3 regions of the Planococcus sp. TJ-301 genome follow, and region 2 is predicted to be linked to each of the others. Evidence: predicted binding sites of a transcription regulator. Region 2 holds the regulator's gene; each other region holds the start of a gene.
The links. The regulator LexA, encoded in region 2, represses DNA repair genes until DNA is damaged. The targets are predictions, from matches to a motif close to CGAACATATGTTCG.
Positions count from the first base shown of each region.

Region 1: the regulator LexA is predicted to act here: its motif matches at 3,024-3,037, upstream of AC4EHJ_RS15080 (YhjD family protein).
Region 3: the regulator LexA is predicted to act here: its motif matches at 4,597-4,610, upstream of ruvA (Holliday junction branch migration protein RuvA).

Region 1 is NZ_JBZDOH010000004.1:66,836-74,449, reverse strand. Features, by position in the region: gene uvrB (excinuclease ABC subunit UvrB) at 1-1,393, opposite strand, end outside; gene AC4EHJ_RS15090 (IDEAL domain-containing protein) at 1,619-1,858, opposite strand; gene AC4EHJ_RS15085 (competence protein ComK) at 2,036-2,590, shown strand; gene AC4EHJ_RS15080 (YhjD family protein) at 2,637-3,002, opposite strand; gene AC4EHJ_RS15075 (ABC1 kinase family protein) at 3,673-5,289, opposite strand; gene AC4EHJ_RS15070 (enoyl-CoA hydratase-related protein) at 5,394-6,170, shown strand; gene AC4EHJ_RS15065 (hypothetical protein) at 6,207-6,641, shown strand; gene AC4EHJ_RS15060 (DUF5658 family protein) at 7,029-7,349, shown strand; gene AC4EHJ_RS15055 (S9 family peptidase) at 7,441-7,614, opposite strand, start outside.
Region 2 is NZ_JBZDOH010000001.1:890,851-898,464, forward strand. Features, by position in the region: gene tkt (transketolase) at 1-1,079, opposite strand, end outside; gene AC4EHJ_RS04610 (DUF896 domain-containing protein) at 1,206-1,439, opposite strand; gene AC4EHJ_RS04615 (YneB family resolvase-like protein) at 1,498-2,151, opposite strand; gene yneA (cell division suppressor protein YneA) at 2,148-2,465, opposite strand; gene lexA (transcriptional repressor LexA) at 2,631-3,251, shown strand; gene AC4EHJ_RS04630 (class I SAM-dependent methyltransferase) at 3,297-4,037, opposite strand; gene AC4EHJ_RS04635 (hypothetical protein) at 4,104-4,298, opposite strand; gene AC4EHJ_RS04640 (hypothetical protein) at 4,468-4,668, opposite strand; gene glnA (type I glutamate--ammonia ligase) at 4,883-6,217, opposite strand; gene AC4EHJ_RS04650 (MerR family transcriptional regulator) at 6,257-6,640, opposite strand; gene AC4EHJ_RS04655 (methionine gamma-lyase family protein) at 6,763-7,614, opposite strand, start outside.
Region 3 is NZ_JBZDOH010000001.1:221,165-228,778, reverse strand. Features, by position in the region: gene yajC (preprotein translocase subunit YajC) at 421-696, opposite strand; gene tgt (tRNA guanosine(34) transglycosylase Tgt) at 734-1,876, opposite strand; gene queA (tRNA preQ1(34) S-adenosylmethionine ribosyltransferase-isomerase QueA) at 1,873-2,925, opposite strand; gene ruvB (Holliday junction branch migration DNA helicase RuvB) at 2,941-3,945, opposite strand; gene ruvA (Holliday junction branch migration protein RuvA) at 3,965-4,561, opposite strand; gene AC4EHJ_RS01160 (transcription repressor NadR) at 4,689-5,222, shown strand; gene pheA (prephenate dehydratase) at 5,448-6,317, opposite strand; gene AC4EHJ_RS01150 (ACT domain-containing protein) at 6,333-6,785, opposite strand; gene obgE (GTPase ObgE) at 6,813-7,614, opposite strand, start outside.

The sequences.
Region 1 (7,614 bases), on a different contig from region 2:
GATAAGCGGTGAGGTCTTCCGACATTTTCTTGGTCAACGTCGTCACCAAGACCCGCTCGTTGCGGTCTGTACGCTGTCGGATTTCATCCATTAAATCATCAATCTGTCCTTCGATTGGGCGCACTTCGATGGTCGGATCCAGGAGCCCTGTCGGCCGGATGATCTGCTCGACCATTTCCGGCGTGTGATCAAGTTCATATTGCCCCGGCGTCGCTGACACGAACACCGCCTGATGGATATGCTCCTCGAATTCCGTGAAGGTCAACGGGCGGTTGTCCATCGCCGAAGGCAGGCGGAAACCATGGTCGACGAGCACTTTTTTGCGTGCTTGGTCGCCATTGAACATGCCGCGCACCTGCGGCAGCGTGACGTGGCTTTCATCGACCACCAACAGGAAATCTTCCGGGAAATAATCGATGAGCGTATAAGGCTGCGCGCCAGCCGGGCGCAGCGTCAGATGCCTTGAATAGTTTTCGATGCCTGAGCAGAAGCCCATTTCGCGCATCATTTCCAAATCGTAGCGCGTTCGCTGTTCCAGCCGCTGTGCTTCAAGCAGCTTGTCTTCAGCGCGCATTTCTTTCAAGCGCTCTTCCAGCTCTTCTTCAATGTTGGCGATCGCTTTGACCATTTTGTCTTCGCGGGTAACAAAGTGGGACGCTGGAAAAATCGCGACGTGTTCACGTTCGCCGATGATTTCACCGGTCAGCGCATCGACTTCGCGGATGCGGTCGATTTCGTCGCCGAAAAACTCCACGCGCAGGCAGCGTTCATCGCGCGATGCCGGGAAGATTTCTACTACATCGCCCCGTACACGGAATGTGCCGCGGATAAAGTTGATGTCATTGCGCTCGTATTGCACATCGACCAGTTTTCGCAGCAGCTGGTTACGCTCGATTTCCATCCCTTTGCGCAGTGAAACCACGAGCTCCCGGTATTCTTTCGGAGAACCCAGGCCATAAATGCAAGATACTGAAGCAATGACGATGACGTCATCGCGTTCGAACAATGAACTCGTCGCCGAGTGCCGAAGTTTATCGATTTCATCGTTGATACTGGCATCTTTCTCGATAAACGTATCGGATTGCGGCACATAAGCTTCCGGTTGGTAATAATCATAATAACTGACAAAATACTCAACTGCATTGTCCGGAAAGAATTCCTTGAATTCACTGTACAGCTGACCAGCCAAAGTCTTGTTGTGCGCCATCACGAGCGTCGGCTTTTTCACTTGCTGGATGACGTTTGACATTGTATACGTCTTCCCTGTCCCTGTCGCTCCGAGCAGCGTCTGGCATTTCTTGCCGTTGATGATTCCTTGTGTCAGTTCGGTAATTGCAGCCGGCTGATCGCCCGCAGGCTCATAGGGTGCCTGAAGATTGAATTCCTGTTTCATGGTTAATGCCCTCCGTTCGTTCATTGTCTCTATTTTATCATATGCCCTAAAAATACCCTAACAAAAAGCGAACGTATGTTTTTTCACTATTTCTTTTGGATCTGCAGGTTGGCAGGGAAGAACCAATCCTGCTTCAAGGGGCGCCTGCACTGCGTAAACGTGCAAAAAAATGCATCGGACTAGGTCCGATGCATTTTTGATAACATTCTATAAAAAGCTGCTTACTCATTCTTCTTCGTGTTTTAGGGTCTTCAATTGCTCGCTATACGTGTTGAATGCTTTACGGTCGTTATTGTCCAGGGCTTCGTCGATGAGGCTCATCAGCTGCTCTTCTTGCTGAGAGCGGTGAACATGCTTCAGGAACAGATCCAAATAGATATCGTTCAGAAGTTTTTCCGCTTCGGTCGCTTTCTTTGTTTGAGCCATCGCTTTCATGAAATCAGCATAAGAATAATAGTTTTCCATTCTTCATCACCCCGAATGCTTTTCATTAGTATACAATATAAATTCTGAAAGAACAATCGTTTTTTGAAAATTCTAATGAAATAGAAAATATTTTATTTTCCGTAGTAAAGCCTTTGCTAATTTGCATTTTTTCCTTATAATGTTATATGTATAGTAAATTTGAGGGGTGTATAATTCATGAGAAAAAAGAATCATCAGCTCTTATCATATACGGTGTGCAGCAATACCTACGCACTTCTGCCGTATATTGACGGCCACAGAAACTGGACGCGGGTCATTGAAGACCGCAGCGAATTCATCGTAGAGGAATCCGTCTATAAAATCATCAGCTCTTCGTGCAGATTTTACAGGGGATCCCTCGAAAGCGCCACCCTCTATTCCCAGAAAGCGATCCGGGTCAAACATAAACCTCCTGTCATCATTGGGGAATATTACGGCAGCCCACTCATTTTCTTTCCTACCCATTCACCGAAGAACCGTGATTCGGTCTGGTTCAATTTTGATGCAGTCGAGTTGATCGACAGCGAAGACACCATTAAAGGAAGCCTTGTACACTTGAGCAACGGCATAAGCGTACCACTCGACGTGTCGCCCATCGCCCTCAGAAATCAGCATTCGTTTGCCGGTTCGCTGCGCCGCTTTTTCAGGAATTCCCAACAAATCCACAAGCAGCAGATGGTCTATTTGACGAAACGGCGGTATCCGCCCCGCGCTCAGCATCCGATGGATTGACCGCCGAAACTTCAGCCGCTGTTCATATTGAGGCTGGTGGACCTGGTCAAATCTCCCGGTGTGCCATCGCCAAATAAATTCGCAGCAGCTCCTCCACTTGATTGCGTAGGCGCAAATTCAAATAGCGCCTGTGATCTTCATAGCCCCCATGGTAAAAGACATATTCAGTAAAGGTATCATCGCCTGTCCCCTTCAGCATTTTCATATGCTGCTTGCGCATATGGATGTTCGTTTCCTTCAGCTCCCTCTGAACTTTCCGAATCGCTCCATCCACCAATTCAACATACGGCCTCTTCAACTTAAAAGGACCCTGTTCGAATAATGCACGGTCGCGCTCCAGAATGATCAGCACCATCGGCAAATACATCGCTTTTTCAAAATAGACGATTTCCTCTTGTGAGATTAACGGCATTTTTAGCACCTCCTCAAAAAGGGAACGTTTGTTCTTATTTTTAATTTTAGCGCCATTTCCTAAAATTGCAATAGCCTCCGTCAAATAATCCTTTCTGGAGTTTTATTTAATAAGTTGAATTAAAGAAGTAACTCATTTAAAACTGCTTCGGACGCTTTGGGTAAGGCTAGGATGATTGCTCCTGCGCAAGCTTGTCGCAAAAAGCCAGGCAAAGAACGCCTGGCTTTCTGCCAGAATCTTCTGCTTCTGTCTCTGCATCGCTTCGCTAGCTTCGAGACATGAAAGTGTGTTGCATCGCTGCGCTAGCTTCGAAGCAAAGGAAATGGTCCAAATTCCATTTGGCTATTCCCTTGCCTAGCCCTTGGCCGCGCCTTCGCTGGTAAGCTCTTTGAAAAATAAAGAGCTTAGTAGGTTCTGCTATTTTTGTAGACACGGAATAAAATTGCGGAAACTTCAGTAAGACTCTGTCCCTGTCTCTGCATCGCTTCGCTAGCTTCGAGACAAAGACATTGGTCTCGCAGGCTGCGGCCAATGTCTTGCCCGCGGCAAGCGAGGCAGTTTTGCGCAGTACTAATAAGAAGAATCATAATTCAACTCGCATGAATACACCCTTGCCATGAAAAAAAGAGCTGTCCGGAAGTCTGTAAAACAGAATTCCGGACAGCTCTTTTCATTTAATTGAACGGTAAACCCATAATGATCCGACGAAAAATCCGGAAGACACCCACATGAACGGCTCATGCCAGAACCACACCGAAACCGAGATGCCAGCGAACGACAGGATGGTGAACATGCCGGCAAACATCCGGCTCTGCAGATCGCGCTCATGCTGGCGATTGCGTCCGTCGCGATTTTCGATGTAATGGCGCATCCGCTCCGGCTCTTCCAAATAGCTGATGACTTTCTGCGGCAACACCCGGAATGGGCCCGAGGCGTTCAGCACCCAGCGCAGCACATCGCTTTTACCGAAGACAGGCTTGCCTTCTTTTTGAGTCGACGCCCATTCAAGAACGCGCGGCCGCGCCAATGCCAAGAGGTCAATGCCTGGATCCAGGACGTTCAGCACGCCAACAAAGATTGAAGCCGCACGACCGAAGAATGCGAACTCAGCTGGCAGCTGTACCGGTTGTGTCCGGACGATGTTTTGCATGTCCTTGAACAGCCGCTCCACGACAAAGCTGTCCATCTGCATCAGCTCGTCTGATTCGTATGCAGCGACCAATCGGGAAATCGTATCGGCCAAAAGCTCACGGTTAGCTTGCGGCAATAAGAACCGGAGCTCTTCAAGCGCATCAAGAACCAATTCGTAATTTTTGAAGATAATGCCTTCCGCAATGCGCAGGACAGCCTGTGAATCCGCGGTCGTGATTGTGCCCGTCATGCCGAAATCGATCAGCACAATCGTGCCATCAGGCTTCAGTAGAATGTTCCCGCCGTGCGGGTCAGCGTGGAATTGTCCGCCGTATAAAATCTGTTCGAGGAACAGGATGAACAGCCGCTCCGCGATTTCGTGGCGGTCGATTCCATTTTTTTCAATAAAGGCCAAGTCGGTGATGCGTGCCCCCTCGATCCATTCCATGACAAGGACGCGGCGCGTCGACAAATCATCAAAATAGACAGGAAAACGAATGCCGTCCATTTCGGAAAAACGGTCCGCGAACGCGCGTCCACTTTGCAGCTCCTGAAGGAAGTTCAATTCCGCACCGATCGTTTCGGTCATTTCCCCGAACAGCTGAGTGAAATTGATTTGTTTGGAGAGCGGCGTAAAGGTCTTCATAAACCAGATGACAATGCGCATCGCCTGAAAATCTGCCCGCAGCAATTTCTCAGTTCCCGGGCGCTGGATTTTCACGGCGACAACAGTGCCGTCTTTCAGCGTCCCTTTATAGACTTCTCCTATAGATGCGGAAGCAACCGCTCCTTCAGACAGTCCCGCCAAATAGCTGGAATAAGGGGAATTCCATTCTGTCTCCAACACAGATATGATTTTTTCACGTTCTACTGAAGGCACACGGTCCGTCAGCCCCTCGAGCTCTTCGAGAAAGGACTTTGGCATGATATCTGCCCGTGTTGACAGGAACTGCCCCATCTTGATCATCAGGCCGCCGAGTTTCAGCGCCAATGTCTTGTATTGTTTCGCTTGTTTCGTTACCAGGGTGTTCCATTTCTCCTCGACGAGAGGATTCCAGGCGCCACGGTGGCGCCGTTGGAACAACGTGGCTTGCGTATAAAATTTAACGGCCATGAAGACAATGCGATAAATGCGAATGAATGAAAACTGATTCATGAATGCGTGTCCCCCTCTCTGCGCTTAATTATAGAGCGGGATAGCACAATAGTCCAAAAAATGGTATGTTTTTAGAAGAAGGAAACACTTTAAGGGGGAGAAAAATGGACACAATTCATTACGAACAACAAGGGAACCTGGCGTTCATCACGTTAAACCGCCCTGATTCCATGAACGCCTTCAATTACGATATGCTTGCGGAGCTCGGCCAAGTGGTTGAAGCGATCCGCATCAATCCGGACATCCGCCTTGTTGTATTCACAGGCGCTGGAGAGAAAGCATTCAGTGTAGGCGCTGATTTAAAAGAACGGAAGACGCTGACTGAACAGCATGTAAAACGCAACATTTATAAAATCGGTGAAGTCTTTTCGACAATCGAGAATCTGCCTCAGCCGACGATTGCCATGATCAACGGCTTCGCGTTCGGCGGCGGCATGGAACTTGCGCTGGCGTGCGATTTCCGCATTGTGGCGGATGATACATTGCTCGGCCTAACAGAAACGAGCCTGGCCATTATCCCCGGAGCCGGCGGCACACAACGCCTGCCTCGTTTAATCGGCGAAGCGAAAGCACTGGAATTGATTTTGACGGCACGCCGCCTAAAAGCTGATGAAGCCCTTGCTTACGGAATTGCGACGAAAGTGGCTCCGCGCAGCGAGTTGATCCAAGTAACCGGCCAATTCGCTGACATGATGCTGGCGAACGGCCCAATTGCCATTCAGCAAGCGAAATTCGCCATCAAGAACGGCATGAACGCTGACTTGCAGACCGGACTTCACATTGAACGCAAAGCGTATGAAATGACAATTCCAACCGAAGACCGCATAGAAGCACTGATTGCATTCGGCGAAAAACGCAAACCCGTTTTCAAAGGAAAATAATGTAAAGCCGGCTGTTGAATTGCGCGACAGAATCGGATGCACGATGTACGAAATCATAGAGCGGAGAAAACGCAAAGCTTTTCCATTTTCATTGATTTTCTGGTGAAACGTGATTCGCGGCTCGCCCCTTTCGATTTCGATGTTAAAGACTACGGGCCGGTCATTTTGCTTACCCCGGTCTGGGCGGGAAAGATTGCTGCGCCAATGCGGACTTTCCTTAAAAGGGAAAAGGCGAACTTAACGGATTATTCCTTTATCACAATATGCAGCGGGGCAAAGGGACAGCGCGAAAAACTGGCCGCTGTAGCCGAGCAGTGGATCAACAACCTGCTGCTCGAAGAAAAGCGCAATAAAATCAAGTATGCAACAGGCTTCAAAGCCGACCGGCTGCACATACAAGAATTCGATGAAAAACAAACTTTTTCATCGAGATGGCACTGCACACAAAAAAACCAAACGCTCCACTCTTAGGCGTGTCCAGACTGCAGGCAAATTCGATTTTCTCGAATTTGCCTGCAGTCTTTTTTTATTGCCGTCTTCTACTTTTTGCTAGTGCCGGTTAACGTTCAAGCAACGCATGTTGATTCTTGCTAGTACCTGTTAATTCTTCCACACTTCATGTCAACGCCGATTTAAGGCCAGTTAATGGATAAGCATTCTCCCCCTATCATTTAAAGAGCTCTTAGCCATAAGCCGAGATTGCCAAAATAGAGAAAAAAGAACTACTTTTAATATATTTTTTAAAAAATATTAAATAATAATAGTTCAAATGTATGTGTAAATGATAGAAAAAAGGGTATTTCTTATTAATAAAAGAACACTCAGACACCATGATGCATGCAGAAAATGGAGGTGAATATGATTGTGGCTAAACGCGGCACGCCTTTAAAAAATCAGGTCTGGGCACTCGCCATTTTGAATGCAGCAGATGGATTACTGACGTTCTTTGGAATCACATCCGGTTTTATCACCGAAGCCAATCCATTATTGAGCTCATTCTCTCCAGGTGTTATTTTGGCAATCAAAGTTCTGCTTTCGCTATGCCTTTCCGGGCTTCTTTTCACGCCATTCGTTGACATCCAATCCCGCCTCTGGCTTTACTTCTTCATTTCTGCAAATACACTCTACTCGCTGATTTTGCTTCTTCATATTTTTTGGCTCACCCTTCTTGCCTTATAAAACTTAGGCTCATTGGAAAACGCAAAAAGCCGGAAAACCCCGATGAAGTTCGGGTGTTTTCCGGCTTTCGTTTTTCTCCTGTTGAGATTGATCAAGCCAAATGCTTTTCCATCCAGCCGGCAATCTGCTCGAGGCGCACAAAGCGCAGATTCGGTTTTCCGGTACGCGACAAATTATGGTCGGCTTCCGGGAAACGGATGAATTCGGTTTCTTTACCCAGGCTCTTAAGCGTCACATACAGTTGTTCTGATTGTTCAATCGGGCA
Region 2 (7,614 bases):
GAAGCGCGAGTCGCTTGTTTTTTACCAGCTTCGTACACAGGGAAATCCGCATCAAAGTTCTCAGGCAAATCGCCTTTGATCGCTTTTTGCAGCTGCTGAGCCAATTCTGGATAGGCTGCTTCGTATTTAGAGAAAAGCTCATTCCATGCTTTTTCAGCGTTGCCGCCTAGCTCTTCAGTTGCTTTATTAAAAGTTTCATAGACTTCTTCTGGGACATAAAAATCTTCGTCAAATGTCCACTTGTAATATTCTTTAACAAGTTTCATCTCAGCTTCACCCAGTGGAGCTCCGTGAGCGTCCGCTTTACCGGATTTGTTTGGCGCGCCATAGCCAATGACCGTTTTCACTTCGATCAATGTCGGTTTGTCCCCTGATTGCTTCGCTTGTGCGATTTTTTCAGACAAGTCGTCAAGCTTGTTGCCGTCATCTACGCGCAGATAGTTCCAGCCATATGATTCAAAGCGCTTTTGGATGTTTTCAGAGAAACTCATACCAAGGTCGCCGTCAAGTGAGATATCGTTGCTATCGTATAAAACGACCAATTTGTTTAATTTCAAGTGCCCAGCAAGTGAAATCGCTTCGCCTGCTACGCCTTCCATCAAATCTCCGTCTCCGCATAGAGAGAAGGTATGGTGGTCGACGACATCCATGTTGTCTTTATTGTATGTAGCTGACAAATGGCGTTCTGCCATAGCCATGCCGACTGCCATGCCGATTCCTTGGCCAAGTGGTCCCGTTGTCGCTTCTACGCCAACTGTGTGATGATATTCCGGATGTCCCGGTGTTTTCGAATCCCATTGGCGAAAGTTTTTGATCTCGTCCAATTCAAGTCCGTAGCCGCTTAAATGCAATAAGCTGTATAAAAGCATCGAACCATGTCCCGCCGAAAGCACGAAACGGTCACGGTTGAACCAGTTCGGGTTTTTCGGGTTGTGGTTCATGTGTTTTGTCCATAATGTATAAGCCATAGGAGCTGCTCCCATTGGCAATCCCGGATGACCTGAGTTCGCTTTCTCAATCGCATCGATGGAAAGTGTACGTATAGTAGTTACTGCAAGCTGATCTGCATGGTTTGACATAAAAACATCCTCTCACTAACAATTTTAATCCTATTCTAGTGTAGTCAACAATAGGAAAGAATACAACTAGAAATGCGCCAAGAGCCAAGCGCTGAAGTCTGGACACAACAAAAAAAAGAACAAGTATTAATTTAAATACTTATTCTCTCGGATATTTTTGACCTTCTCCGGCGTTACATCGTTACCTTCCGGATCAATCACTTTTACGTTTTCAATTGTGCCGCGCATCGTTTGGCGGAAAGTTGCCAAATACTCCTGGCGCAATGCAGATTGTTCTTTTGCCTCTTCAATGGACAAGCCCACAGTCTTGGATTTTCGAGATAATTCGTTAATGCGTTTTATTTTATCTGGAGATAACATTAGAATCCCGCCTTTCTTCTATCATATCGTACAAAAGAAGCGGGATTTCTGCAATCTATTAGCCCTCTTTCATCTCGAGGAATTCTCTGTAGCGTCTGTGGACGGTTGCTTTGCTTGCCTGATAACCGAAGCCTTGCAGCGTTACCGCAATTTCATGGAACGTCAGCCCGTTCTGTTTCAGGCTGACAATCTGATCGATCGGCAAGTCTAAGCGCTCCCGTCCATCGGGGTTGCCCCTGCCTTTTAGATTGCGTTCAGGCTTGTAGCCATTTTCAACAGCGCGCTTCATGCCACGTTTGATTTTGGCATTATGTATTTTGCGCTGATATTCTTCAACAACCGCTAAAATCTCCAGGACCATGTCGTCCATATCATTTAATGCAATGGGACCTTGATCGGTCAATGTAAAAACCTCCACGCCATATTTTTTCATGACGTGAAGCAGCGCGATCCGAGCATGGCCACGGCCAAGACGGGTTTCATCCTGAATGAAAACCGCTGAAACTTTATCGGTTTTAATGACGTTGAGCATCTCCAAGAGCCCTTCCCGGTCCATTTCGTAGCCGCTGTGCTGATCTTTAAAGATGTCTGAAACAATGTATCCTTGCGCAAATGCGAATTTCAATAATTCTTCTTCCTGCCGTTCAAGTGAACTTTCCTGGGTGTCTTTCGTGGTGCTGACGCGGCAATAAATTAACGCAGACTTCTTCATTCTGCATCACCCGCCAGTTTGGTGGTTTCGTCTGGGGCGAATTTTAGTTGTTCGCTGGGGATTTTGATTGATTGTCCAGCAATGATCTTCGGAGTGCTTAAGCCATTCTCCTTCATGATTTCTTCAATCCACTCCTGATGGGGGGTATTGCCGCTGAATGACTCCGCAAGTGTCCACAAAGTATCGCCTTGTTCGACTTGCACTAGGCTCATTTGATCTTCCTGCGCGTTATGGGTGAAAACCGAATAGAATGAAAAAGATAGAATCAGAAGAAAGAGTACTGTCAGGTAAGAATTTTTTTGGATGAATGTCATAAGAACCGCCTCCTAAGAATGTGTGTTCGGAATGTATGTTCTTACTTTAATGCGAACAAGTGTTTTTGTCAACAAATAAATTCGAACCTATGTTTGCATTTCATATCCCAAGTTGGTATACTATTGATAGAAAACATGCTGAACTATTAAAAAGAGGTGAAACTGTTGAAAAAAGTATCGAAACGCCAAGAAGATATTTTGTCATTCATAAAAGACGAAGTCCGGGCCAAAGGCTACCCGCCTTCCGTCCGTGAAATTGGAGAGGCAGTTGGCTTGGCATCAAGCTCGACTGTCCATGGCCATCTTGCCCGCCTTGAAAGCAAAGGCTTGATCCGCCGCGACCCGACAAAACCGAGAGCAATTGAAATTATCAGCACTGATGATTCACTGGTTGAAAAAAGCCCGGTCCTTCATGTACCGCTTGTCGGTAAAGTAACGGCTGGCGTTCCGATCACGGCGATCGAGAATGTGGAAGAGTATTTCCCGCTTCCCCAGTCATACGGAACTGAGGACGACCATATTTTCATGCTGGAAATCATGGGAGAAAGTATGATCGAAGCTGGCATCCTGAATGGTGACTATGTCGTAGTGAAACAGCAGCAAACCGCTAACAATGGCGACATCGTGGTAGCTATGACCGCTGATGACGAAGCGACAGTCAAACGATTTTTCAAAGAAGACAATTATTTCCGCCTGCAGCCTGAAAATTCATCGATGGATCCAATCATCGTAGACCAGGTCTCCATCCTTGGAAAAGTGGTCGGAGTTTACCGCCAACTACATTAATCATGACACATAAAGACGCCGAGAGAATTTCTCTCGGCGCCTTTTTTAGTTTCCTACCTTTTGGGCAGACAAAATCAACATCAACGGAATGCGCTCCCGCCGTTCAAACTCTGCTGCGGATTCGAAATTTGTAGGGACCGGCTTTCCTTCCCTGAGGGCAGTTACAGCAAATCCGGCTTCTATTAGCGCTGTAAAGTAGGTTTCTGTCGTTCGGTGATGCTTGACGACTGTCTTGCTTATCCAGGGCTCACCGCGCTCGCCTTCCTTGAAATAATCATCGACCACCCAATCACCTCTGCGTTCGCCTTGCGCTTTACTCGCAAACGACGAAGTGGTCAATGGGTGCTGTACAGTGAAAATGAATTTACCGTCCAGCACCAATGCTTGATTGATTTCCTTGAACAAGTGTCTGATATCCGTCAAGTAATGGATGACAAACCGCGAGACAATCAAATCGTATTCTGAACCCTTTGCTTGAAACGATTCAAGGTCCGCTATATGTATCTTGCCACCCAGCTGTGCCGTTGCTCTACTTGCCAGCAATGCCATCTCCCTTGAGCCTTCTATTCCCGTATAGGATGCTGCTCCAGAGCCGAGCAGTTCATTGCCAAATTTACCGTCTCCACAACCGAGGTCCAAGATTGCTTTCCCTTCGACTTCACCCATTAGGTCACAGATAATCGGTTTCTCTATCGCGTTATTCGGGCTTTCCTTGCGCTCTCTCCGTTTCAAAAAACCCGCTAAAAAATCCTTATCGTCGTAAACACTCGATCCTTTAAATTCCACCTAGCCAGCTCCTCTTCTAATTTTAGGCATAAAAAAAGCATCCGTTAAAACGCGATGCTTCAGGCCTCATAATTCATAGACCATAATGTATTTTACTTGTGTGATAGTAATACGGTATAGGCGGTCGTTGTCCTGGTCCGTGATTTCAAACGTGCCGTGAGTCGGAATATTGCGCAATGCTGATTCTTTGTTTTCAGCATATACTGTCAGGACAATCGTATTGCCTTGGTCAAAATAGAATTCAACTTGGAAAGTTTTCATGCATCGGCCTCCTCTAAAGCAGAATGGTTTTTGCTTCTGTCTATCATACACCATTTGCGGGGCGAGTTGTCCATTCTTTTTGGAGTAAACGCTCTGGTAAATAGGGAAAACCCCGAATACGGACTCATAATGAGCCGAATTCGGGGTACCGGTATTCTGAAGATCGTATTCAATTTTTGCTTTCGACTTTTTGCTGTTGCGATATCCACCAATCGATATGCCTCACGTCAAAAAAGATTGTATTGGCATAGGACTGGCTATGTGGAATCTGCCTTTTTGCGATGCTCTCATTAATTTGTTCTTCAGTCCTCGGGCATCCTACAGAATCTAAATACTTCCGCAGGTCTTTAACCCCTTGAATTTTCGTCAAACTAATCACCCCCACAAAATCTTCTTACTTTCTAAGAAAATTCAGTATGGGCTATTAATCGTACTATGAATTCTTCTTAATGATACCACAGTCCTGGAAAAACTAAACTTCCAAAATCAAAAAACTTTTATTTACTGACCCAAGTGGATAAGAAGCTTGGAAAGTTTGCAAAAAAAAACACACCAGTGCAAGTGCGCTGGTGTGTTATATTTGCTTAATACATTTTCAAGTATTGCTCGCGCTCCCATGGGTGAACCGCAATGCGGAACATGTCCCACTCGATTTCTTTCGCTTCCACAAAGTTGTTAAGAATGTGAGAACCAAGTGCTTTCGTCATCACTTCATTGCTTTGCAGCTCTTGAAGTGCTGCGTACAATGTTGGCGGAAGGTCTTGGATGCCCACAGCTTCGCGCTCTTTTCTGTTCATCGCGTAGATATTGCGGTCTACAGCTTTTGGTGGCGTCATTTTCTTCTTGATGCCGTCAAGGCCAGCAGCCAATAAAACAGCCATTGCCAAGTATGGGTTTGCAGCCGGATCAACAGAACGCACTTCTACGCGTGTTGACAATCCACGTGAAGCCGGGATACGGATCAACGGGCTGCGATTTTGTCCAGACCAAGCAATGTAGCACGGAGCTTCATAGCCAGGCACTAGGCGTTTGTAAGAATTGACAGTCGGGTTTGTAACCGCTGTGAACCCTTGTGCGTGCTCAAGGATACCTGCAAGGAATTGGTATGCTGTTTCACTTAACTTCATTTCGCCGTCTTCATCCAAGAAAGCATTCTCGTTGCCATTGAATAGGGAAACGTTCATGTGCATCCCTGATCCGTTGACGCCGAATAATGGTTTTGGCATGAATGTTGCATGCAAACCGTGTTTCCGAGCAATAGTTTTAACTACTAATTTGAATGTCTGGATATCGTCGCATGCTTTGACAGCATCTGCGTATTTAAAGTCGATTTCGTGCTGGCCTGGTGCTACTTCGTGGTGGGATGCTTCGATTTCAAAGCCCATTTCCTCTAACTCGAGCACGATGTCGCGTCGGCAGTTTTCGCCAAGGTCCATCGGCGCCAAGTCAAAATAACCGCCATTGTCGTTCAGTTCCAATGATGGTTCGCCGCGCTCGTCCAATTTGAACAAGAAGAATTCCGGCTCAGGCCCAAGATTGAAATGTGTAAAGCCAAGCTCTTCCATTTCTTTCAGTACGCGCTTCAAGTTATTGCGTGGATCGCCATCAAATGGAGTTCCGTCTGCACGGTAGATGTCGCAGATTAAACGTGCAACTTTTCCTTTGCCTGTGATCCATGGGAAAACGACCCATGTGTCAAGATCAGGGAACAGGTACATGTCTGATTCTTCGATTCGCACAAATCCATCAATAGAAGAACCGTCGAACATCATTTTGTTGTCTAAAGCCTTATCCAATTGGGATGTAGGGATTTCAACATTCTTAATGATACCTAAGATGTCTGTGAATTGCAGACGGATAAAGTTCACTTCTTGTTCTTGCATTAAACGTTTAATGTCTTCTTTAGTATACTTGCCCATATTCGCTTCACTCTCCTATGATTTTTTATGTAACCCGGTTCATTTGAAGAAACGGGATAAATCCCCTTGCCTAATGCCGCCTCTGTCGAACGATTTCGAGTTCAGCATTTCATCCCTCAAAATTCGCCGAAGCTCGGCATCCGTGATTGTTTGTGGAGCTGTCTTTTCAATTGTCGGTTGTGACCGCAGGGCATAAATCTTTTTTATGCCCGCAATATTGATGCCTTGATCAAGAAAATCTTTGATTTCCAAAAGAGTGTCCACGTCGTTTAATGAAAACATCCGCTTATTCCCTTCCGATCGCGCTGGGCTGATCAACTCGTGCTCTTCGTAGTAACGGATTTGGCGCGCTGTCAATTCCGTCAGCTGCATTACTATACTGATAGGAAGAAGCGGCATCGTCCTGCGAACCCGGTGTGTCATGTTTTTCACCCATTTCAATAATTACTGCTCCTTTAGTGTAAAGGATGTCAGATAACTTGTCAAACGAATGTTAGGTTTTCTAACGTAAAAATTTCCGCACAGTTTTTGTGCGGAAATTTATGTTAGATCAGATTTGATTTTTTTAAGGTTTCAATAGAGTTCAATACAGCAATTTTCACATGCTCGTAAGTAAGCCCACCTTGTACAAAGGCGGTATATGGCGGTCTGATGGGACCATCAGCGGTCAATTCAATGCTCGACCCTTGCACAAAAGTGCCGGCTGCCATGATGACATCGTCTTCGTAGCCTGGCATATAGGCAGGTTCGGGTTTGAATTGCGCATTGACCGGCGAACTCGCTTGAATCGTTTGGCAGAATGCCACCATTTGCTCAGCGGTGTTGAATGACACAGACTGGATCAAGTCCGTCCTTTTCGCTGAATAATGGGGAGATGTCGCCATGCCGACGGATTCAAGCAGCGCGGAAGTGAAAATCGCGCCTTTCAATGCCTGCGATACGATATGCGGCGCCATGAAAAACCCCTGGTACATATCCGGCAATGCATTCAATGATGCGCCTGCCTCTCCTCCTATACCCGGCGAAGTCATGCGGTAACCGCATTTTTCGACTAAATCCCTTCTGCCGGCAATATAGCCGCCAATTTTAGCTAGTCCGCCGCCAGGATTTTTGATAAGCGATCCGGCAATCAAATCAGCACCCGCTTCAATCGGTTCTTGTTCCTCGACGAATTCGCCGTAGCAATTATCGACGAAAACGATCGCGTCCGATTTAATGGTGCGAATCTCAGCAATCATCTCGGCAATCTCTGCTATAGTAAACGACGGACGGGTATCGTAGCCTCTTGACCGCTGTATTGCTATCACTTTCGTCCGTCCGTGAATGGCTTTTTTTGCCGCATTCCAGTCTACGCTTTTGTCTTCAGCCAACGGCACATGCTGGTAGCTGATGCCGAA
Region 3 (7,614 bases), 670 kb from region 2:
CTTCCATCCGTTCTTTTCCATTGTAGCCGATTGCGGGAAGATTGAGAACAATGGCTTTATTTTTTTGAATGTTTTTTTCACATATGAGTCGGTCATTGTTGTTGTCTAATTAAGCTGTGCTAATAAAGCAACTTACTTATCATCTCTTCGGACGCTTTGGGCATAGCTCTTACAATGTGCCGAGAAGGACCCTCGTCTCATTGCTAAGAACTTTCTGCTTTTGTCTCTGCATCGCTGCGCTAGCTTCGAAGCAAAGGAAATGGGCCAAATTCCATTTGGCCATTTCCTTGCCTAGCCCCTTGACGCGCCGTCGCTAAGATATCTCTCGATAAGGAATATCGACGATTGAAATATCATTTAACCTCAATGATTTTTTGACTCAAAAAAAGATCGCCTTCGGTATCGAAGGCGATCTTTTTGTTAGACCGTCGTTTTTGCTGCATCCACAACGCGGGCGATTGCCTGACGTTCGAATTGCATGCGCGTGCCGTCTGCAACAGTTATGTAGATTGTTGCATCGTCGACTGCATCAACTGTTCCGTGGAGGCCGCCGATTGTTACGATCCGATCTCCGCGGTGAAGTTCCTTCTGCATGTTAGCTGTCGCTTTCTGGCGCTTTTGTGCCGGACGGATGATGAAAAACCACATTAACAAGAACATTAATAGTAAAGGTGATAACGCAATAATTGTATCCATTTTTTCAATTTCCCCCCTTCGCTGTCTCTTTTTCTTATTAGAAATTCTTAGCGTTTGGCTTATTGAAACCGTAGGCTTCAAAAAATTCTTCGCGGAAATCTCCCAGGCGGTCTTCGCGTATTGCTTGTCGCACCTGTTCCATTAAGTTTAACAGAAAATGAAGATTATGATAACTAGTAAGTCTGAGTCCGAAAGTTTCATCTGCGCGCAGCAAGTGATGAACGTAGGCGCGTGAGTAATTTGTGCATGTGTAGCAGCTGCATTTATCATCAAGCGGACCGAAATCATGCTTGAATTTCGCGTTTTTGATGTTCAAGCGCCCTGTGCTCGTCATCAATGTGCCGTTGCGCGCGATGCGGGTCGGCAAGACACAGTCGAACATATCGACACCGCGGATCGAACCGTCGATCAACGAATCCGGTGATCCGACTCCCATCAGGTAGCGAGGTTTGTCAGCCGGCATAAACGGCGTCGTGAATTCCAATACGCGGTTCATAACATCTTTCGGTTCGCCGACAGACAAGCCGCCGATTGCGTAGCCTGGGAAATCAAGTGATACGAGGTCTTGGGCACTTTGACGGCGCAAGTCTTCGAATTCGCCTCCCTGGATGATGCCGAAAAGGCCTTGGTCTTCTTTGCGGGCATGCGCCGTGAGGCAGCGTTCCGCCCAGCGGGAAGTGCGGTCTACGCTTGATTTCATGTATTCATGCGTCGCCGGGTATGGTGGGCATTCGTCAAACGCCATCATGATGTCAGAGCCCAAATCATTCTGGATCTCCATCGCCTTTTCCGGGCTCAAGAATAATTTGTCGCCGTTCATGTGGTTGCGGAAATGGACGCCTTCTTCTTTGATGTTGCGGAATTCGCTCAAAGAAAACACTTGGAACCCGCCTGAATCCGTCAGAATCGGACGGTCCCAGTTCATGAACTTATGCAGGCCTCCTGCTTCTTTGATGACGTCATTGCCTGGGCGCAGCCATAGGTGATAAGTGTTGCTGAGGATGATGCCCGCATTCATCGCTTTCAATTCTTCCGGTGACATTGTCTTGACCGTTGCCTGCGTGCCGACCGGCATGAAAGCCGGTGTTTCGAACGAACCGTGCGGCGTATGGACGATTCCAAGGCGCGCACCGGTCTGTTTACATGTTTTTATGTGTTCGTACCATACTGCTTGTGTCATTGTTGTGTCTCCTTTTTCGCTGGTTCAATGAACATCGCATCTCCGAAACTGAAGAAACGGTAGCGTTCCTGGACCGCTTCTTGATAAGCGTTTAAAATGGCATCGCGGTTCGACAATGCGCTGACGAGCATGACCAAGGTCGATTTCGGCAAATGGAAATTGGTGATCAAGCCGTCAATCGCTTTGAATTCGTAGCCCGGGAAAATGAAAATATCCGTCCAGCCGCTGTCTTCCTGCAATTCGCCGCCGAATTTATTGGCCACGGATTCGAGCGTCCGCGTCGACGTTGTGCCGACTGAAATGACCCGGCCGCCGTTGTTTCTCGTGTTGTTGATGAGGTCCGCCGTGTCTTGTGTGATGCGGTAGAATTCCGCGTGCATTTCGTGGTCTTCGATCGAATCAACCGACACTGGACGGAAAGTGCCAAGACCAACGTGCAGCGTGATAAACGCGATGTTGACGCCTTTCGCACGGATCTCGTCCAATAGCGCATCGGTAAAATGAAGGCCGGCAGTCGGTGCCGCGGCACTTCCCCGCTCTTTCGCAAAAACGGTCTGGTAGCGGTCCTGGTCTTCAAGCTTTTCACGGATATAGGGCGGCAAAGGCATTTCACCCAATTGCTCCAAAATCTCGTAGAAAATGCCGTCGTAAACCATTTTGAAATGGCGGCCGCCGTGATCCAAAAGCCCGACGCATTCCGCTTTTAAAAGGCCTTCGCCAAAAGAAATAACGGTGCCGATTTTGACTTTTTTCGCTGGCTTGACAAGTGTTTCCCAGACGTCTTCGCCAATTTCTTTCAACAACAGCAATTCAATGTTCGCGCCGGTGTCTTCTTTGACGCCCATCATGCGCGCTGGCAACACGCGGGTATCGTTCAGCACAAGCGTATCGCCGGCATGGAGATGCTCAACGATATCGCGGAAATGGCGGTGCGTGACATTGCCTGTTTTTTTATCCATTACCAAAAGCCGGCTCGACGTACGGTCAAGCAACGGCGTCTGGGCAATCAATTCTTCTGGCAGTTCAAAATCGAAATCATTTACGTTCATTTTTTAAAACTTCCTTTATTTAGATTCTGGCATTTCCATCTGAAAATGCTCATAAGCCATTGCGGTCACAACGCGCCCTCTCGGCGTGCGCTGGATAAAGCCGATTTGCAGCAAATACGGTTCGTAGACGTCTTCAATCGTCGTAGACTCTTCGCCGATGCTTGCCGCAATCGTATCAAGGCCAACCGGGCCACCACGGAAACGGGTAATCATGCCGACCAGCAATTTATGATCGATGTGGTCGAGGCCGAGTGGATCGACTTGCAGCATTTCAAGAGCCTGGCTCGCCATGTCTTCTGTGATCGTACCGTTGCCGCGCACTTGCGCAAAATCACGCACGCGCTTCAGCAGCCGGTTGGCGATGCGCGGCGTCCCACGGGAACGCCTGGCGATTTCCACCGCAGCGTTCGGCGCAATATCCGCTTCAAAGAGCTTTGAGCTGCGCTCTACGATATCCGTCAGCGATTCCGTGTCGTAATAATCCAAGCGCGCATGCACGCCGAATCGGTCGCGCAGTGGTGCTGACAATGCGCCGGCGCGCGTCGTCGCGCCAATCAGCGTGAACGGCGGCAAGTCGAGCCGCACAGATCGCGCAGTCGGCCCTTTGCCGACGACGATGTCGAGGCAGAAATCTTCCATGGCCGGATACAGCACTTCTTCGATCGAGCGGTTCAAGCGATGGATTTCATCGATGAATAGCACGTCGCCCGGTTCCAATGACGACACAATTGCCGCCAAGTCGCCGGGACGTTCGATTGCCGGACCGCTGGTCATTTTCACGCCGACTTCCATTTCATTGGCGATGACTGCAGCGAGCGTTGTCTTCCCGAGTCCAGGAGGCCCGTACAACAAGACGTGGTCCAAGCTTTCCTGGCGCATTTTCGCCGCTTCGATGAAAATCTCGAGGTTGTGCTTGACCTTATGCTGGCCGATATACTGCGACAGGAATTTCGGGCGCAGCGACTGTTCAAAGCGTTCGTCAAATTCCGATATTTCGCTGCCGATTACACGTTCTTCCATGCCGTTCGCCTCCTTTTCATCAAGATTGTTTCAGCAATAATTGCAGAGCTTTCTTCATATAACCTTCGGTGTTCAAATCCAGGTCTTTCAGCTGCGGCTTCACTTTCGTGATTTCACGCTCTGAATAGCCGAGTGCGCCAAGTGCCAGCATCGCTTCTTCCAGTTCGATATCGCCTTCAGCCAACAAGCCTGGCGCTTCGTTCGTCAAGAATGGCGCATCGAAAAACTCTGCCAGCTTACCTTTCAAATCGAGAATCATCTGGCGCGCAGTCTTTTTGCCGACACCTGGGAATTTCACCAGATACGACTCATCTTCCCGTTCGATCGCTTCGATGACGTGCTGCGGTTCGCCGCTTGCCAATATCGCAAGCGCCCCCTTCGGCCCGATGCCGGACACCGAAATGAGCTTGCGGAACAATTCGCGCTGCTCCAGCGTCGTAAAGCCGAATAGCAAATGCGCATCTTCCCTCACGTGATGATACAGGAAAACCTGCAATTCCTCTGTGCTGAATGAGTACGGGTTCGGCGCAAAAATCTGCCAGCCGATGCCTTGTTGTTCCACTACCAGATATTCGGGAGTCACACGTGTGACTATCCCTTTTATGTAATCGTACATAGATGTCCGCTCCTCCATTTTAACCTATTGATTATAGCATATTTGTTCGCCTTTTACGAAATAAACCCGTTAGGAAATTGTCCGTGGTAAAATGAATTTATCCTATCCGGAAAGCTGAGGTTGCATTATGAAAAAACTTTACGGAGAACAGCGCCGCCAGATTTTATTGGAAAAACTGAAAACCGCCGAAGCACCGTTGACCGGCGGTGAGCTTGCCGCTTTCGCCAACGTATCACGGCAGGTCATCGTCAGCGACATGACGCTCCTAAAAGCGCGCAGCGAGCCGATCATTGCAACGAGCTCCGGCTATCTCTTCCTCGCCGCCAGCGGCTCCAAAGAAGCGAGCAGGCAGATTGCATGCCGCCACCAGCCTGGCGACACGGAAGATGAACTGAAGATTCTCGTGCGCGCCGGCGCCACTGTGAAAGACGTCTCTGTCGAGCATCCCGTCTACGGCGAACTGACAGCCGGCATCCACGTCTCCGATGAAGCAGCCGTTGAAGCGTTCATGAAGCGCGTGCGCGATACCGGCGCGAGCTATCTGCTGGAATTGACCGACGGCACACATCTCCACACCATCACCGGGGCAAATGAAAGCATTTTAGACGCAGCAGTAGCTGCCATGCGCGAGCACGGCTTCTTGCTGGAAGATAATGAATAGAACGCAGAATCCTCTTGAGGGTTCTGTGTTTTTTATTGGAAGTGTTGTGTTACTTGCAGAATACGGCAGAATACTCGCAGCAAACCGAATTTACTTGCAGAATAACTAGTTTGTTTGCAGAATATCGGATTTATTTGCAGAATCCTGCACTTTCTTTGCGGAATAACGAACTTGTTTGCAGCATCAATAAAAAACCCCGCAGCCAATACGGCTGTGGGGTTTAACTCAGGAATTCTTATACATATAATACGAGCCGAGCGTTTTGACTTCGCAGCCGATCGCCGCAAGTTCTTCGAGCGCGCCGCGCATCATTGTCGCATTTTCGTCTTCCAGCACGTCGACGATAAAGAAATAATCGCCAAGGCCGGTTTTCAAGGGACGCGACTCAATTTTGCTTAAATTGAGCTGGCGCCACGCGAAGACGGAAAGGATTTGATGGAGCACGCCGGAACGGTCGTCTTTCGGCGGCGAGATCATCAACGTCGTTTTAATCTCGTTTTCATGCCCCGCGATTTCCAATTTATGATTCGTTTTCGACAGCACGAAAAAGCGCGTGTGGTTGAAATGAAAATCATGGATATCGCGGTGCAGGATTGTCAAGCCGTATTTATGAGCCGCGAATTCATTGCCAATCGCTGCAATCGGGCGCTCTGGAAGCTCCGACACCATTTTGGCCGCCGCTGAAGTCGAGCTGTATTGCTCGAGCGGCGTGTTCCGGTAGGTATAAAACAGGAATTTATGGCTTTGGGCGAGCGCCTGCGGGTGCGAGTAAATCGCTTCGAACGATTCGGCTTCAGCGTTTTCCGGATGCACCAGAAAATGCTGGCCGATCGGCGAAAGGACTTCTGCTGCCACATACAATTTCGCTTCATGGAATAAATAATCGACCGTCAACGACACAGAACCTTCAAGCGCATTTTCGAGCGGCACGACCGCGTAGTCGACGCGGCCTTCCGCTACTGCTTCAATGCATTCAGGAATAGTGGCAAACGGCACCAGCGTGCTTTCCGGGAACACCCGGACAGCCGCCAGATGGGTGAATGAGGCTTCTGGCCCCAAATACGAAATGCGGTCCTTCAAGTTTTCTCCAGCCATTCAACCACTCCTAAGTTAAGATGATCCGCTTGATACGACATCAGCCGACTCGACAAAATCGAGTTTTTTCAGCTGCTGCAAAAACGCATCCAATTCCAGGTCCATCGCCGTCACATCGAGCGACAGCGTAACGTTCGCACGCCCTTGGATCGGGATGGTCTGGTGGATGGTCAAAATATTGCAGCCGGCTTCAGCAACCGACTGCAGCAAGGTGGCAAGCGTTCCAGAGCGGTCTTCGAGCTGTAAAAACACCGTCAGGATCCGTTCTTTCACAATCGAATGGAATGGAAATACCGCATCCCGATATTTGTAAAACGCACTGCGTGAAAGCCCGGCGTGATTGACAGCGTCCAAAATCGACATGCGGTCGCGCTGCAGCAGACGCTTTACTTCAAGCGTCTTTTGCATCGCTTCGGTCAACACGTCTTCACGCACCAAATAATACCGTTGTTCGGATACATCCTTCATTCAATAAACCTCCCAGAAATCTCTCAATCAGTCCATGAATTCAAATTCGAATTCAAGCAGGCGGACCGTGTCGCCGTTTTCAGCGCCGCGTTCACGCAAAGCATCATCAATGCCCATTCCTCGCATTTGGCGGGAGAAACGGCGAATTGAATCTTCACGCGAGAAATCGGTCATCTTGAACATACGCTCGATAGCGTAGCCGGACAAGACGAATGCACCGTCAGATTCGCGTGTGATATTGAAGCCGTCTGATTCCTTCTCGTGCTTGTAGAGAACCGTGCTTTCAGATTCGTCCACTTCTTCGTCGATCAACGGGAATTCAGGAGTCACTTCGATAAGATCCGCAATCGCGAACAGAAGATTCGACAAGCCTTGTCGGCTTAATGCGGAAACCGGGAAAATTTGTGCATCTTCCGGCATTTTTTCGCGGAATTTCTTCAAGTTCTCTTCAGAATCCGGCATATCCATTTTGTTCGCCACGATCAATTCTGGGCGTTCCGTCAAACGCATATTGTATTGTTTCAGTTCTTCTGTAATCGTCAGATAATCATCATACGGGTCGCGGCCTTCAAGAGCGGACATATCGATGACATGGATGATAACGCGCGTGCGCTCGATGTGGCGCAGGAATTGATGGCCGAGGCCGACTCCTTGGTGCGCGCCTTCGATCAATCCTGGCAAATCGGCCATAACGAAACTGCGGTGGTCTTCTGTTTCAACCATTCCGAGGTTTGGCACGATTGTTGTGAAATGATATTCAGCGATTTTCGGCTTCGCAGCAGAAACGACTGACAATAACGTCGATTTCCCGACACTCGGGAATCCGACA